Regions from separate parts of the Pseudoalteromonas sp. Hal040 genome, predicted to be linked through region 2. Evidence: predicted binding sites of a transcription regulator. Region 2 holds the regulator's gene; the other holds the start of a gene.

Region 1 (8,093 bases), 1.2 Mb from region 2:
GTCAGCCATCTTAATACCACGAACACCTGTTGCTGTTCGACCCATTGGACGTACACCTTTGAAGCGGATTTCCGGGTTACCATTTTCATCTAGAACTGGGTTACCGTTTTCATCAACAACTTCTGACTCTTCTGCTTCTTTAAAGCGAACAACTTTACCAGCATCAGTGAATAGCATGATTTCATTCGTGCCATCAGTGATATCAACACCAATTAGGCTATCGCCTTCATTTAGGTTAACCGCGATGATACCGCTTGCACGTTGACGGCTATACGCAGTCAGTGGTGTTTTCTTAACTGTACCAAACGCTGTTGCCATGAAGATGTATTTATCTTCTTCGTACTCGCGTACTGGTAAGATAGCAGTGATACGCTCATCAGCTTCAAGTGGTAATAAGTTAACAATTGGCTTACCACGCGCTGCACGGCTCGCTAATGGTAATTGATATACTTTCAACCAATATAGACGACCTGCCGTTGAGAAACACAGGATTGTATCGTGTGTGTTAGCAACTAATAGACGTTCGATGAAGTCTTCATCTTTCATCTTCGTTGCTGATTTACCTTTACCACCACGACGCTGTGCTTCGTAGTCAGATAATGGTTGATACTTAACGTAACCTTCGTGAGAAAGCGTTACAACAACGTCTTCTTCATTGATTAGGTCTTCAAGGCTAATATCGTGAGCAGCTGCACTGATTTCAGTACGGCGTTCATCACCATATTGCTCTTTGATTTCTACAAGCTCGTCGCGGATAACTTCCATTAAACGCTCTGGGCTTGAAAGAATGTGTAAAAGCTCAGCAATTAGATCTAGAAGTGTTTGGTACTCGTCTAAGATCTTCTCGTGCTCAAGACCCGTTAATTTGTGTAAACGTAGGTCTAGAATAGCTTGTGCTTGTTGCTCAGATAAATAGTACTGACCGTCACGGATACCTAAATCAGCGGCTAACCAATCAGGACGTGCTACGTTATCTTCACCTGCTTTTTCAAGCATTGCTTTAACAGTACCTAGTTCCCAAGAACGTGCTGTTAATGCAGCTTTTGCTTCTGCTGGTGTTGGTGACTTACGAATAAGTTCGATAATAGGATCGATATTCGCAAGGGCAATTGCTAAGCCTTCAAGCGTGTGAGCGCGGTCACGGGCTTTACGCAAATCAAATACTGTACGACGTGTTACCACTTCGCGGCGGTGAATGATAAACGCTTCAAGCATTTCTTTTAAGTTGAAACACTTAGGTTGGTTATTATCAAGTGCAACCATGTTCATACCAAACACAGTTTGTAACTGAGTTTGTGCATATAGGTTGTTTAAGATTACTTCACCAACATCACCACGTTTGATTTCGATAACGATACGCATACCGTCTTTATCTGATTCGTCACGTAGTGCGCTAATACCTTCAATTTTCTTATCTTTAACAAGCTCTGCGATCTTTTCGATAAGGCGTGCTTTGTTAACTTGATAAGGGATTTCGTGAACGATGATTGTTTCACGACCGGTTTTTTCGTCAACTTCGATTTCAGCACGAGCACGGATATATACCTTACCACGACCGGTTAAGTACGCTTGCTCAATGCCTTTTTTACCATTGATAATCGCCGCAGTCGGGAAATCCGGACCTGGGATATATTCAATAAGGTCAGCAATTGTCAAATCTGGGTTTTGAATAAGCGCTAAACAGCCATTGATAACTTCTGTTAAGTTATGAGGCGGAATGTTTGTTGCCATACCAACCGCGATACCTGAAGAACCGTTCACTAATAAGTTAGGTACTTTTGTAGGTAATACGTCAGGAATTTGCTCAGTACCGTCGTAGTTAGGTACGTAATCAACCGTTTCTTTTTCTAAGTCAGCTAATAATTCATGTGACATTTTCGCCATACGGACTTCCGTATAACGCATTGCTGCCGCAGAGTCACCGTCAACAGAACCAAAGTTACCTTGGCCGTCAACAAGCATATAGCGTAATGAGAAAGGCTGCGCCATACGAACGATGGTGTCATATACCGCGCTGTCGCCATGTGGGTGGTACTTACCGATTACATCACCAACAACACGTGCTGATTTCTTGTAAGGTTTATTCCAATCATTATTGAGTTCGTTCATTGCAAATAGAACGCGGCGGTGAACTGGCTTTAAGCCGTCACGTACGTCTGGCAATGCACGTCCTACGATTACACTCATTGCATAATCTAGGTAGGAGTTTTTTAATTCATCTTCAATATTGACTGGCAGAATTTCATTGGCGAGATCAGTCATTTGATTTCACATTCCTTCAGTATTGACTCATTAAGGGGCAAACCGCCGTCTTAAGAGCTTTAGTTATTATTTCCAGACCATGCTATCACAATTTATTTAGATTTACAGGCGCTAAATCTTTGCGATTTATTAATTTCCCCCTATATAATGGCCTCAGATTAACGAGGAAGTTTTTTATGACCGAGCATCAAAATGTAGATAATGCAGAAATTGCAAAGTTTGAAGCCATCGCAGAACGTTGGTGGGACCGCGACGGAGAGTTCAAACCCCTTCATGAAATAAATCCTCTACGTTTGGATTTTGTCGCTGATAAAGTGGGCGGCTTATTTGATAAGGAAACTTTAGATGTTGGCTGTGGTGGCGGCATTTTGAGTGAAAGTATGGCGCGTATGGGCGCAAAAGTAACCGGCATCGATATGGGACAAGAGCCTTTAACCGTTGCTAAATTGCATAGTTTAGAAACGGGCGTACCTGTTGACTATATAAAGGTACCTGCAGAACAGTTTGCTGCTGAGCACCCTGCTCGCTTTGATGTTGTGACCTGTATGGAAATGCTTGAGCATGTTCCAGATCCCGCATCTATTATACGCGCTGTTGCTGAGCTTGCTAAACCGGGCGCCGATGTGTTCTTCTCAACACTAAATAAAACACCTAAAGCCTATTTGTTTGCTATCGTAGGTGCTGAAAAGCTATTAAAAATGGTGCCTGAAGGTACCCATGACCACAAAAAGTTTATCAAACCTGCACAACTTATTGCGTGGGCTGAAGAAGCGGGTCTAAAAGTAAGAGCCAGTACTGGCCTTAACTACAACCCATTTTCAAAGCAATACAGCTTAAATGATGATGTAAGTGTTAATTACATCCTGCACTTTGAGAAACTAGCCTAATGAGTGGTGTGCAAACACCCTCTATCGATTTTGATGCCTTTATCTTTGATTTAGATGGCACACTACTCGATACCGCAGATGATTTAGGTGGCGCATTAAACCGTGTGTTAGCAGATGCCAATGTGGCCCCTGTTGCTGAACATATATACCGCCCTGCTGCTTCTAATGGCGCTAATGCATTATTAGAAGCCGGCTTTGGTGATAAATGGCCTGAACTTGAACAACTTGCTTTACGCCAACAGCTTCTGGATTACTATGCTGAAGATATTGCTGTACACAGTAAATGCTTCACTGGCATCGAGCAGCTTTTAATTGCGCTTAAGCAAAACAATATTAAGTGGGGCATTATGACCAATAAGCCCGGCTTTTTAACTGAACCTTTAGTGCAAGCGATCCCATCATTAAGTAATGCCCAGGCTGTTGTCAGTGGTGATACATTATCAGTGGCAAAACCATCGCCAGATCCACTTCTCCATACCGCTGAGATCTTAGAGGTTGATCCGAGCCGTTGTTTATATATCGGTGATGCTGAGCGTGATATTCAAGCTGCAAAGGCTGCAAATATGTACAGCGCCACGGCGTTATGGGGTTACATACCCAGTGTCGACGCCGCGCTTGGCTGGCAAGCGGATTTTAATTGGCACTCGCCAATTGATGGCTTTAACCATATATAGTGTTATTTGATATCTAAAACACCATATATTGTGATCTGATTTACTTTTGAACATTCTTTGATGATAAAAAAAACAGTCAAAATTTATTTTTAATTACGGTAAATTTTCTGGATCTTTTGTTGATTTCTACAAATTTCGTCGTCTATGAATGTTCAAAGGTTAATGGTTACTAACACAAAGCGTTTATCCAATAGTTATCCACAAAATGGGGCAATTCTATCCCTTGCAAAACAGCGCAGACCACACTATCTTGTGATCTGCAATTTAAACAACACCAGATATTGTGGCTAAATGTTATTCAATTAGTTCTCTGGTGTTTAATAATAATAATTACATAAAGAATACCTTTGTCTTTACAACTATAATTTCCCAAGGAATACAGGCAAAACTATGAACCAACAGCTATCTGTAAGCAAACGTGACGGCCGTAAAGAGTCACTTGATCTCGATAAGATCCATCGCGTGATCGCTTGGGCCGCAGAAGGTCTTGATAATGTGTCTGTCTCACAAGTTGAATTAAAATCTCATATTCAATTTTATGACGGCATTCGCACCGACGACATTCATGAAACAATCATCAAAGCTGCAGCAGATCAGATCTCTAAAGATACGCCTGATTACCAGTACCTTGCTGCTCGCTTAGCTGTATTCCATTTACGTAAAAAAGCATATGGCCAATTTGAGCCACCACGCTTATACGATCACATCACGAAATTAGTTGAAGACAAGCGTTATGATCAACACCTATTAGTTGATTATACCGAGCAAGAAATTGACGAGTTAGATGCTTACATCGATCACAACCGTGACTTAAACTTCAGCTACGCTGCTGTTAAGCAACTTGAAGGTAAGTATTTAGTTCAAAACCGTGTTACTGGCGAAATTTACGAAAGTGCACAGTTTTTATATATCTTAGTGGCTGCAAGCTTATTCTCTGATTATCCAAAAGAGACACGTCTTGATTACATCAAACGTTTTTACGACGCAGTATCTACATTCAAGATTTCATTACCAACACCAATTATGGCAGGTGTGCGTACACCAACACGTCAGTTCAGTTCATGTGTATTAATTGAATGCGGTGATAGCCTAGATTCTATCAATGCAACATCGTCTGCGATTGTTAAGTATGTTTCACAACGTGCAGGTATTGGTATTAATGCCGGTCGCATTCGTGCGCTAGGTAGCCCAATTCGTAACGGCGAAGCGTACCACACTGGCTGTATCCCGTTTTATAAACACTTCCAAACAGCAGTTAAAAGCTGTTCTCAAGGTGGTGTACGTGGCGGCGCAGCAACCCTATTCTACCCACTATGGCACTTAGAAGTTGAAAACTTACTTGTGCTTAAGAACAACCGTGGTGTTGAAGACAACCGTGTTCGTCACCTTGACTACGGTGTACAGTTCAACAAATTAATGTATAGCCGTTTAATCAAAGACGATTACATCACATTATTTAGCCCGTCAGATGTACCGGGTTTATACGATGCGTTCTTTGAAGATCAAGCCAAATTTGATGAGCTATATGTTAAGTACGAACAAGATGAGTCTATTCGTAAAAAACGTATTAAAGCGATTGAGTTATTCTCAATGTTTGCACAAGAGCGTGCGAGCACAGGTCGTATCTACTTACAAAACGTTGACCACTGTAATACGCACAGCCCATTCATCTCGACTGTGGCGCCAATTCGTCAATCTAACTTATGTTTAGAGATTGCATTACCGACTAAGCCGCTAAGCAATGTAATGGATGAAGAAGGTGAAATTGCACTTTGTACGCTTTCAGCGTTTAACTTAGGTGCTATTGAGTCATTAGATGAATTAGAAGAGCTTGCTGAACTTGCTGTTCGTGCCCTTGATAACTTACTTGATTTCCAAGACTACCCAGTTCCTGCAGCTAAAAACGCAACGATGGGTCGTCGTACACTAGGTATCGGTGTAATCAACTTTGCTTACTACTTAGCGAAGAATGGTAAGCGTTACTCAGATGGCAGCGCAAACGCGCTAACTCACAAAACATTTGAAGCAATTCAATATTATCTAATGAAAGCATCAAATGAGTTAGCAAAAGAGCGCGGTGCGTGTCCTAAATTTAACGAGACAACGTATTCTCAAGGCATTATGCCAACAGATACTTACAAACGTGACCTAGATCAGTTCTGTAATGAACCACTTCACTTAGATTGGGATTCATTACGTGCAAGCATTCAAGAGCACGGTATGCGTAACTCAACGCTATCTGCCCTTATGCCTTCAGAGACATCATCACAAATCTCTAACGCAACAAATGGTATTGAACCACCACGTGGTCATATCAGCGTTAAAGCAAGTAAAGATGGTATCTTAAAGCAAGTAGTGCCAGATTATGAAAACCTGAAAGATAACTACGAGCTACTGTGGGATATTCCTTCAAACGATGGTTACCTACAACTTGTTGGTATTATGCAAAAGTTCGTTGACCAAACGATTTCTGCTAACACTAACTATGATCCATCTAAGTACGAAGGCGGTAAAGTACCTATGAAGGTGCTATTAAAAGACCTACTGACTGCGTACAAACTTGGTGTTAAAACCCTGTACTATCACAACACGCGTGACGGTGCATCGGATGCTCAAGATGAGCTAACACCAGAGGTGGAAGATGATGGTTGTGCAGGCGGCGCTTGTAAAATCTAATTAAATTAATAACATAACAAAAGCGGGCTCATTAGCCCGCTTTGTCCTGACTGTTTTTTGAGTAATCACTATGTCATATACAACTTTTAGCCGAAATCATAATAACCAATTACAAGAACCGATGTTTTTCGGCCAAACGGTAAACGTGTCACGTTACGACCAACAAAAGTACCCTATCTTCGAGAAGCTAATTGAAAAACAATTATCGTTCTTTTGGCGTCCTGAAGAGGTTGACGTAAGTAAAGACCGTCTTGACTTCCAAGCGTTACCAGAGCACGAAAAACACATCTTTTTAAGTAACTTAAAATATCAAACATTACTTGATAGTGTACAAGGTCGCTCGCCTAACGTTGCGTTACTACCAATTGTGTCTATCCCTGAGCTTGAAACATGGATTGAAACATGGGCATTCAGTGAAACCATTCACAGCCGTTCATACACGCACATTATTCGTAACGTGACGCAATCGCCAGAGCTTATCTTTGATGACATCGTAAGTAACGAGAAAATCAGTGAGCGTGCGGATGCCGTAACTAAATACTATGATGACTTAATCAACATGATTTCTGTTTACAACCTGTACGGTGAAGGTAAACATGTGATCAACGGTGAAGAAGTTAAGGTCAACCTTTTTGATCTTAAAAAGCAACTTTACCTTGCGATGATGTCGGTTAACATTCTTGAAGCGATTCGCTTCTACGTTAGTTTTGCTTGTTCATTTGCGTTCGCAGAACGTGAATTAATGGAAGGTAATGCAAAAATCATCAAGCTAATCGCTCGTGATGAAGCATTGCACTTATCTGGTACGCAACACATCTTAAACATCATGCAAGAAGGTAAAGACGACCCAGAAATGGCAATCGTTGCTGCACAATGCCGTGAAGAAGCGATCCAGATGTTTAAAGAGGCCGCTGAACAAGAAAAAGATTGGGCTGAGTATCTATTTAAAGATGGTTCAATGATCGGTCTTAACAAAGATATCTTATGTCAATACGTTGAATACATTACAAATGCACGTATGACTGCGGTAGGTTTGCCAGCTCAATTTGAAAGTAAGAGTAACCCTATTCCTTGGATCAACTCATGGTTAGTATCTGACAATGTTCAGGTTGCGCCGCAAGAAGCTGAAATCAGCTCTTACCTGGTTGGCCAAATTGATTCACAAGTTGATGCATCAGATTTTGGTGACTTCGACCTGTAATGAGCGCGAATACCACTGCACAGGTTATCCTTGCAGGAACAGACAGCCAGGATCTTGATTTTGATTCTGGCTGTTCATCTCTCCTTGAATGCCTAGAACAACACAAAATAGATGTCCCCTACCAATGCCGTGAAGGTTATTGTGGCGCATGCCGTGCAAAATTAGTTGAAGGTGACGTGAGCTACAACCAAGAGCCACTTGCGTTTGTTCGAACAGGCGAAGTGTTACTGTGCTGTAGTAAGCCCAATGGTAAGGTGAAAATAGAGCTTTAATGCCACACAAGTTCATTTGTTTGGTAGAAGTTTTCTTTGTCTGACACACTCACTGTTTGTTGATCTATCGTTACATCCCACTGTAAGTTCTTCGTTAAATGACTCGCCAATTGCTCAATAA
Region 2 (8,093 bases):
TACTGTAGCCCACGCGTACTTGAAGCGCAGGGTTCTCAGCTTACCAACAAATACGCTGAAGGTTACCCAGGCAAACGTTACTATGGCGGTTGTGAGCATGTTGACGTTGTTGAACAACTAGCTATTGACCGTGCAAACGAGTTATTCGGCACTGACTACGCTAACGTTCAACCACATGCGGGTTCACAAGCAAACGCAGCTGTTTTCCAAGCACTTCTTCAGCCACACGATACAGTACTAGGTATGAGCTTAGCTCATGGTGGTCACTTAACTCACGGTTCACACGTTAACTTTTCTGGTAAAACGTACAATGCAATTCAATACGGCCTAAATGAAGAAACAGGCGAAATTGATTACGCTCAAGTTGAAGCACTTGCATTAGAGCACAAGCCAAAAATGATCATCGCTGGTTTCTCAGCATATTCAGGCGTTGTTGACTGGGCTAAATTCCGTGAAATCGCTGATAAAGTAGGTGCATACTTATTCGTAGATATGGCTCACGTTGCTGGTCTTATCGCGGCTGGTGTATACCCAAGCCCAATCCCTCACGCACACGTTGTTACAACAACAACTCACAAAACTTTAGCGGGTCCTCGTGGCGGTCTAATCGTTTCTGCATGTGGTGATGAAGAGATTTACAAAAAGCTAAACAGCGCTGTATTCCCTGGTGGTCAAGGTGGTCCTTTATGCCACATCATCGCTGCTAAAGCGGTTGCTTTCAAAGAAGCATTACAACCAGAATTCAAAGCGTACCAAGCACAAGTTGTTAAGAACGCACAAGCGATGGTTGAAGTACTACAAGAGCGCGGCTACAAGGTTGTTTCTGGTAAAACAGACAACCACTTATTCCTTCTTGACCTAATCGATAAAGATATCACAGGTAAAGATGCTGACGCTGCACTAGGTAACGCAAACATCACTGTTAACAAAAACTCAGTACCAAACGACCCTCGTTCACCGTTCGTAACGTCTGGTCTTCGTATTGGTTCTCCGGCTATTACTCGCCGTGGTTTCAAAGAAGCTGAGTCAAAAGAGCTTGCTGGCTGGATCTGTGACGTACTAGACAACATCAACGATGAGTCTGTACAAGCAGAAGTAAAAGAGAAAGTTAAAGCTATCTGTAAAAAATTACCAGTTTACGCTTAATTACTGGTTAAACCGTAATTAAGATAACAATAGCGTTGTTTTTTGCTATTATAAAGGCCGCTTACTAAGCGGCCTTTTTTTGTTTTTTATAAACGGAAGTTGAACCTTATGCATTGCCCTTTTTGCACAGCAAAAGATACCAAAGTAATTGATTCTCGACTTGTTGGCGGTGGTCATCAAGTGAGACGTCGACGTGAATGTAACGAATGCCATGAGCGCTTTACCACCTTTGAAGGCGCTGAACTTGTGATGCCAAGAGTCATCAAGCAAGATGGTAGCCGCGAACCATTCAATGAAGACAAGTTACTGAATGGCTTGCATCGCGCTTTAGAGAAACGCCCAGTCAGCACAGAGCAGGTCGACGAAGTCGTTAACATCATTAAATCTCAACTTCGTGCCACGGGTGAACGTGAAATCTCTAGCCATTTGATTGGTGAGTGCATCATGGAATCTCTGAAGAAACTCGACAAAGTGGCCTACGTACGCTTTGCTTCGGTTTATCGTTCATTTGAAGATATTCGCGAGTTTGGTGAAGAAATCGCTCGTTTAGGTGATTAATCATGTCATTCACAGAGCTTGATACTGCTTATATGGCGCGTGCCATTGAGCTTGCTAAACACGGCCGTTTTACTACGACACCAAATCCGAATGTTGGCTGTGTACTGGTTAAAGATGGCGAAATAGTCGGTGAAGGCTTTCATCAAATCGCAGGGCAGGGCCATGCTGAAGTGAATGCCTTGGCTGTAGCTGGCGACAACGCAAAAGGCGCCACTGCCTATGTGACTTTAGAGCCTTGTAGTCATTATGGGCGAACTCCGCCTTGTGCCGAAGGTTTAAAAGCCGCGGGTGTTAGCAAGGTGATTGCTGCTATGGTTGACCCAAACCCTGCTGTGAGTGGTCGTGGCCTACAAATTTTAGCCGATGCTGGCATTGAGGTGGCATCTGGTTTACTTGAGCAACAAGCGCGTGATTTAAACAAAGGCTTTTTAAAGCGTATGGAAACTGGATTGCCATATGTAACTTGTAAAATGGCGTGCAGTTTAGATGGTAAAACCGCACTCAATAATGGCCAAAGTAAATGGATAACAGGCCCTAAAGCGCGCCAAGATGTGCAAGCATTTCGTGCGCAAAGCTGTGCTATCTTAACCGGTGCAGACACCGTTATTAGCGATAATGCCAAACTTAATGTTCGTGTTGATGAGTTGCCATTTAGCATGCCAACCTCGTTACCTTTACGCCAACCTACCCGAATCATTATTGACTCACAAAATAGGTTAACGCCTGAGCTTGCGTTATTCAGCATCGAGGGCCCTGTGATAATTTTTACCACGTCGCTTGATAATCAAACTAAGTGGCCTCACTTTGTTAAACACGAAGTAGTGCCAGCAGTTAATAATAAAGTTGATTTATCGGCGGTTTTAAAGCGTCTTGCTGAACTACAATTTAATCATGTTTGGCTCGAAGCAGGTGCGACCCTAGCTGGCGTGTTTGCTGAGCAAGATTTAATTGACGAATACATTGTTTATATTGCCCCTAAGTTAATAGGTGATATGGGCAAAAGCTTACTAAACTTTGCAGAAGTCACCATGATGAGTGATATCACTGAACTGACCTTTACTGATACAGTGATGATTGGTGACGACATCCGCCTAACAGCGGTAAAAGCAAAGCAAGCCACACACATTGAAAATAAAGAGTAGCACTATGTTTACTGGAATTATTGAAGCAACAGGTAAAATTGTTGAACTAACACAAAAGCAAGGTGATCTAGCTATTCGTATTCAAAGCGCTAATTTGGATATGAAAGACGTCAAGCTCGGTGACAGTATTGCCACCAACGGTGTGTGTTTAACGGTTGTCGCTAAACATAGCGATGGTTTTAGTGCTGACTTATCAAACGAAACCATCAGCTTAACTGGGTTTGCTCATTACAAAAAAGGGCAAACAGTTAATCTTGAAAAAGCCATGCAACCTATTTCTCGTTTAGGTGGACACTTAGTGTCAGGCCATGTTGATGGTATTGCGACCGTTGAAAGTATCAGCCCGAATGCTCGTGCAACAGAGTACTGGCTAAGTACAGATAGCGATTTAATGAAATATATTCCGTACAAAGGTTCGGTGTGTATTGATGGCATTAGCTTAACGGTCAACGAGGTCGAGCAAAATCGCTTTAAGTTGACGATTGTTCCGCATACTGCTGAGCAAACTACGATTGCAGAATTTCAGGTGGGGACTCAGGTGAACTTAGAAGTTGACCAGATTGCTCGCTATTTAGAGCGCCTAATAAAAGGGGCCGAACAACCTTCCCGTTCAGACATATCAATGAGCTTGCTCGCACAAGCTGGCTTTATTAAATAAGTAAAGATACGTCACTATTAATCATACTCTCATGGGCACATTATGAATTTACACAGCGCGCAAGAAATTATCGATGACATTAAAGCCGGTAAAATGGTTATTTTAATGGACGATGAAGACAGAGAAAATGAAGGCGATTTAATCATCGCTGCAGAGCACATTAGTGCTGATGCCATCAACTTTATGGCAACACACGGTCGTGGTTTAATTTGTTTAACAATGACACAAGAGCGTTGTCAGCAGTTAGATTTGCCGTTAATGGTGAAAAATAACGGGGCTGCTTTTTCAACTAACTTCACCATGTCGATTGAAGCAGCGAAAGGCGTAACAACGGGTATTTCAGCAGCTGACCGTGCTCGTACAGTGCAAGCGGCCATTGCTAAAGGTGCCGTGCCGAGCGATATTGTACAACCAGGGCATATTTTCCCTATCATGGCGCAGCCAGGTGGCGTGTTAACACGTGCTGGTCATACCGAAGCGGGTTGTGATTTAGCGCGTTTAGCAGGTCTTGAGCCTTCATCTGTGATTGTTGAAATCTTAAATGCAGATGGCACCATGGCTCGTCGCCCAGATCTTGAAATATTTGCTAAAGAGCATGACTTAAAGATTGGCACTATTGCAGATTTAATCGAATACCGAAACTTAAACGAAACCACCATTGAGCGCGTTGCTAAATGTAAACTGCCAACAGATCACGGTGAGTTTGATTTAGTGACCTACAAAGACACTATTGATGGTCAGCTTCACTATGTTTTACAAAAAGGTGAAGTATCGAAAGATGAACCTACGCTAGTACGTGTTCACTTACAAAGCACCTTTAACGACATTTTATTATCAGATAGAAGTGCTGATCGTAGCTGGGGCTTATCAGATGCAATGGCTTATATCGCTGAGCACAGCGGCGTGCTGGTTATTTTAGGTAAGCAAGAATCAACTGAAGACTTAGAAGCAACCGTTAAAGCGTTTGCTGCTGAAGATGCGGGCGAAAATGTCAGTCATCGTAAGTTCCAAGGTACATCGCGTACAGTGGGCGTGGGGTCTCAGATTTTGGCTGATTTAGGTATTGAAAAGATGCGCTTAATGAGCCGTCCTAAGAAGTACCATGCGCTATCTGGTTTCCACTTAGAAGTGGTTGACTACGTTGAGCCGCGCTCTTAATTAGGGAAAACAGATTTTCTAGGCTACTTTTATATTTTTGTGGTATTATGCGCCGTAATTTTTGCGCAATCGCAACCGCTTAAACTTATTTTTTAGGGTTATTAAATGAAAATTATTGAAGGTAACAAATACGCACCGGGCAAAAAATTTGCCATTGTCATTTCTCGCTTTAATGACTTTATTGGTAGCAGCCTATTAGCAGGTGCTGTTGATGAGCTTAAGCGCACAGGTGGCGTATCTGATGACGACATTACTGTTGTTTACGTACCAGGTGCCGTTGAATTACCTTTAGCAGCGAAACGCGTTGCAGCAAAGAAAGAACACGATGCAATCATCGCTTTAGGCGTAGTGATCAGAGGTGGTACCCCACACTTTGATTTAGTCGCTGGCGAATCAAACAAAGGTCTTGCGCAAGTATCTCTTGAGTATGATATCCCGGTTGCATTTGGCGTATTAACCACTGAAAGCATTGAGCAAGCAATTGAGCGCGCAGGTACCAAAATGGGTAATAAAGGCGGCGAAGCTGCTTTAGGCGCGCTTGAAATGGTTAATGTGTTAGACAAAATTTAAGTTTAAGGAATCTCTGTGAAACCAGCAGCAAGACGTAAAGCACGTATCTTAGCACTTCAAGCCGTATACTCTTGGCAGTTAAGCGGTAACCCAATTGCTGATATTGAACAGCAAATGTTAATTGAAAATGATGTGACTAAGATCGACGTCGAATATTTCAAAGACCTAGCACGCGGTGTTGTTGTTAACTGTAAGCAATTAGATGAAATCGTTGCGCCACATTTAGCACGCCCAGCAGATGAGTTAGACATGGTCGAAAAAGCAATTTTACGTCTGTCTGCCTATGAGCTGAAATTCCGTGAAGACGTACCTTACAAAGTGGCAATCAATGAAGGCATTGAGCTTGCGAAGATGTTTGGTGCTGAAGACAGCCATAAGTTTGTCAACGGTGTACTTGATAAAGCAGTGAAAGACCTGCGTAAGTAAGTAGCCCCGTAAAGGAGAGCCGGCTTGGGCCGGCTTTTTTGTGTATGAAGGAATTTGAATTAATCAATCGTTACTTTAAGGGGCGTGGCATTATTCGCCGTGATGTGAACCTAGGTATTGGTGACGATTGTGCCTTAGTAACTGTGCCTGAAAACTGTCAATTGGCGGTAACAACAGACACCTTAGTTGCGGGCGTACACTTTTTTGATGACATCTCTGCGCGTGCCCTTGGGCATCGGGCGTTAGCTGTTAATTTAAGTGATCTTGCGGCAATGGGCGCTGAACCTACGTGGATTTCGGTTGGCTTAACCTTGCCTGAGGTAAATATAGAGTGGCTTGAAGAGTTCACTGAAGGTATGCATGAAATTGCAGAGTACTTCAATGTGCAAATCATTGGTGGTGATACCACCCAAGGCCCTTTAACCATTACAATCTGCGCTAAAGGCATTGTGCCTGAAGGCAAAGCACTACGCCGTAGCGGTGCTAAAGTTGGCGATTGGATTTATGTAACAGGCCCATTAGGTGATGCTGGTGTAGCTATTGAAGCCCGTAAACAAGACCTTGATATTGCCCCTGAACATTTAAGCTATTTAAATAATCGCTTTGATTATCCGACGCCACGTGTAGCTGCGGGTCAGGTTTTGCGAGGCGCGGCCTCTGCGGCTATCGATATTTCTGATGGCTTGTTGGCAGATTTAGGCCATATTTTAGCGCTATCGCAAGTTAGTGCGGTGATCAATGTCGATAAAGTGCCTGTTTCTGATGCATTAAATTCGTCGATTCCACGTGCTGAGCAATTTGACTATATCCTAAATTATGGTGACGACTATGAGTTGCTGTTTACTGTGCCTGAAAGCAATAAAAGCATGGTTGATATGAAATTACGCCAATATGGTGTTGAAGCAAGTTGTGTTGGGCAAATTAAAAGTGGCGAAGGTGAGATTGAGCTATTACTTGATGGTGAAAAGTTTAACTATCAAGGTAAGGGCTTTCAGCACTTCGCGAAGGAGCCGGTTTGAGCAGTAACCGTTTATTCAATTTAAAACGCCCGCACCAATTTTTTGGTTTGGGTTTTGGCTTAGGCCTTGCCCCTAAAGCGCCTGGCACCTTTGGTACTTTTGCTGCTTTGCCATTTATTTTCACCACGATGTACTTTCCACTGTGGTTACAGATTGTGTTTGCAATCGTGATCAGCGTGTTTGGTATTTGGGCATGTGGTAAAACAGCAGATGACTTAGGGGTACATGATCATCCAGCCATTGTTTGGGATGAAGTTGCTGGTTATTATATCACCATGATTGGTGCTGCATTGAGTTGGCAGTCACTGTTGGTGGGTTTTTTATTGTTCCGCTTTTTTGATATCGCTAAACCAGGTCCTATCCGAATTTTAGATAGACGCTTACACGGTGGCTTGGGCATCATGGCTGATGATATTTTAGCAGGTATTTTTTCATTAATTTGTGTTCAAGCCTTGTTTAAAGCAGGCTATTTGCCTTTTTAAACGATGAGTTAAGTGTTACTTGGTGGCAAGTATATGATGCGATTTCTAGTTGTCTGTTTGTTGGTGTTTTGCAGCATGCCTGCGTTTGCATCTATCACAGAGTATGTGGTCAAACAGTGGAACATCCAAAATGGCTTGCCATCGCAATCTTTAAAAAGCATTGCTCAAGATGAGCAAGGCTATATGTGGCTGGGTACTCAGTTTGGCTTAAGCCGTTTTGATGGTAACACCTTCACTAACTTCAATACGCAAAACAGCGACTTCCTACCAAGTAATGGTATTAATAAACTATTAGTCGATAGCACAGGGTTACTGTGGGTTGGTACCAAAAATGGCTTGGTTACCCTTGATCCTAAAACCATGATGTCGCAAACCTTTAACGTTAAAGGTCCGGTTCGCGATATTCTCGAAGACTCCAAAGGCAGCATCTGGATTGCGGCCAACGGCCTTTATTATGTTGCTCGAAATCAAGTCACACTCAATCAAAACTCAGCGTTAATCGTACCGGTATCTAATGCCACTGCAATTACGCAAATTGTTGGTTCGGTGAGTCAAATGGCATTGTCACCAGAAGGCATTTGGCTGGTCAATGAGCGCCATTTATTGCGTTTAACCAATACTTCATCTGACTTTGCTAAATTACGATTAGAGCTTACTGCCAAGGTTTCATTACCTGAGCGTTTAGCACAAACCATTATTCATGATATGGCGTGGCTTGAAGGTAACTTATACCTTGCCTCAGAGCTGGGTGCCTACTTTCTTGATTTAGATGACGAGCTGCGTCCATTCCCACTGCCCAATGCGAGTAACTCTGCCGTTTATAAATTTATGAGTGACTCCGATGGGGCGCTATGGATTTCGACCTACGGCCGACTGTTATTTCGTGATAACTCAGGGGATTGGCAATGGGTTGAGCCAAGCCAGCTCGATCAAA

Evidence for each region. The regulator NrdR, encoded in region 2, represses ribonucleotide reductase genes. The targets are predictions, from matches to a motif close to AAACACNANATNTNGTGTTT.
Region 1: a site for NrdR is predicted at 4,093-4,112, ahead of nrdA (class 1a ribonucleoside-diphosphate reductase subunit alpha). Genes of this name have one in related genera too.

Annotation. Positions count from the first base shown of each region.
Region 1 is NZ_JARLUU010000001.1:1,608,575-1,616,667, reverse strand. It holds gene gyrA (DNA topoisomerase (ATP-hydrolyzing) subunit A) at 1-2,262, opposite strand, end outside; gene ubiG (bifunctional 2-polyprenyl-6-hydroxyphenol methylase/3-demethylubiquinol 3-O-methyltransferase UbiG) at 2,439-3,149, shown strand; gene P4S60_RS07195 (HAD family hydrolase) at 3,149-3,823, shown strand; gene nrdA (class 1a ribonucleoside-diphosphate reductase subunit alpha) at 4,214-6,499, shown strand; gene nrdB (class Ia ribonucleoside-diphosphate reductase subunit beta) at 6,570-7,700, shown strand; gene yfaE (class I ribonucleotide reductase maintenance protein YfaE) at 7,700-7,972, shown strand; gene P4S60_RS07175 (YaeQ family protein) at 7,969-8,093, opposite strand, start outside.
Region 2 is NZ_JARLUU010000001.1:2,828,043-2,836,135, reverse strand. It holds gene glyA (serine hydroxymethyltransferase) at 1-1,146, shown strand, start outside; gene nrdR (transcriptional regulator NrdR) at 1,255-1,704, shown strand; gene ribD (bifunctional diaminohydroxyphosphoribosylaminopyrimidine deaminase/5-amino-6-(5-phosphoribosylamino)uracil reductase RibD) at 1,707-2,846, shown strand; gene P4S60_RS13170 (riboflavin synthase) at 2,851-3,504, shown strand; gene ribBA (bifunctional 3,4-dihydroxy-2-butanone-4-phosphate synthase/GTP cyclohydrolase II) at 3,547-4,662, shown strand; gene ribH (6,7-dimethyl-8-ribityllumazine synthase) at 4,768-5,232, shown strand; gene nusB (transcription antitermination factor NusB) at 5,248-5,658, shown strand; gene thiL (thiamine-phosphate kinase) at 5,703-6,677, shown strand; gene P4S60_RS13145 (phosphatidylglycerophosphatase A family protein) at 6,674-7,159, shown strand; gene P4S60_RS13140 (diguanylate cyclase domain-containing protein) at 7,193-8,093, shown strand, end outside.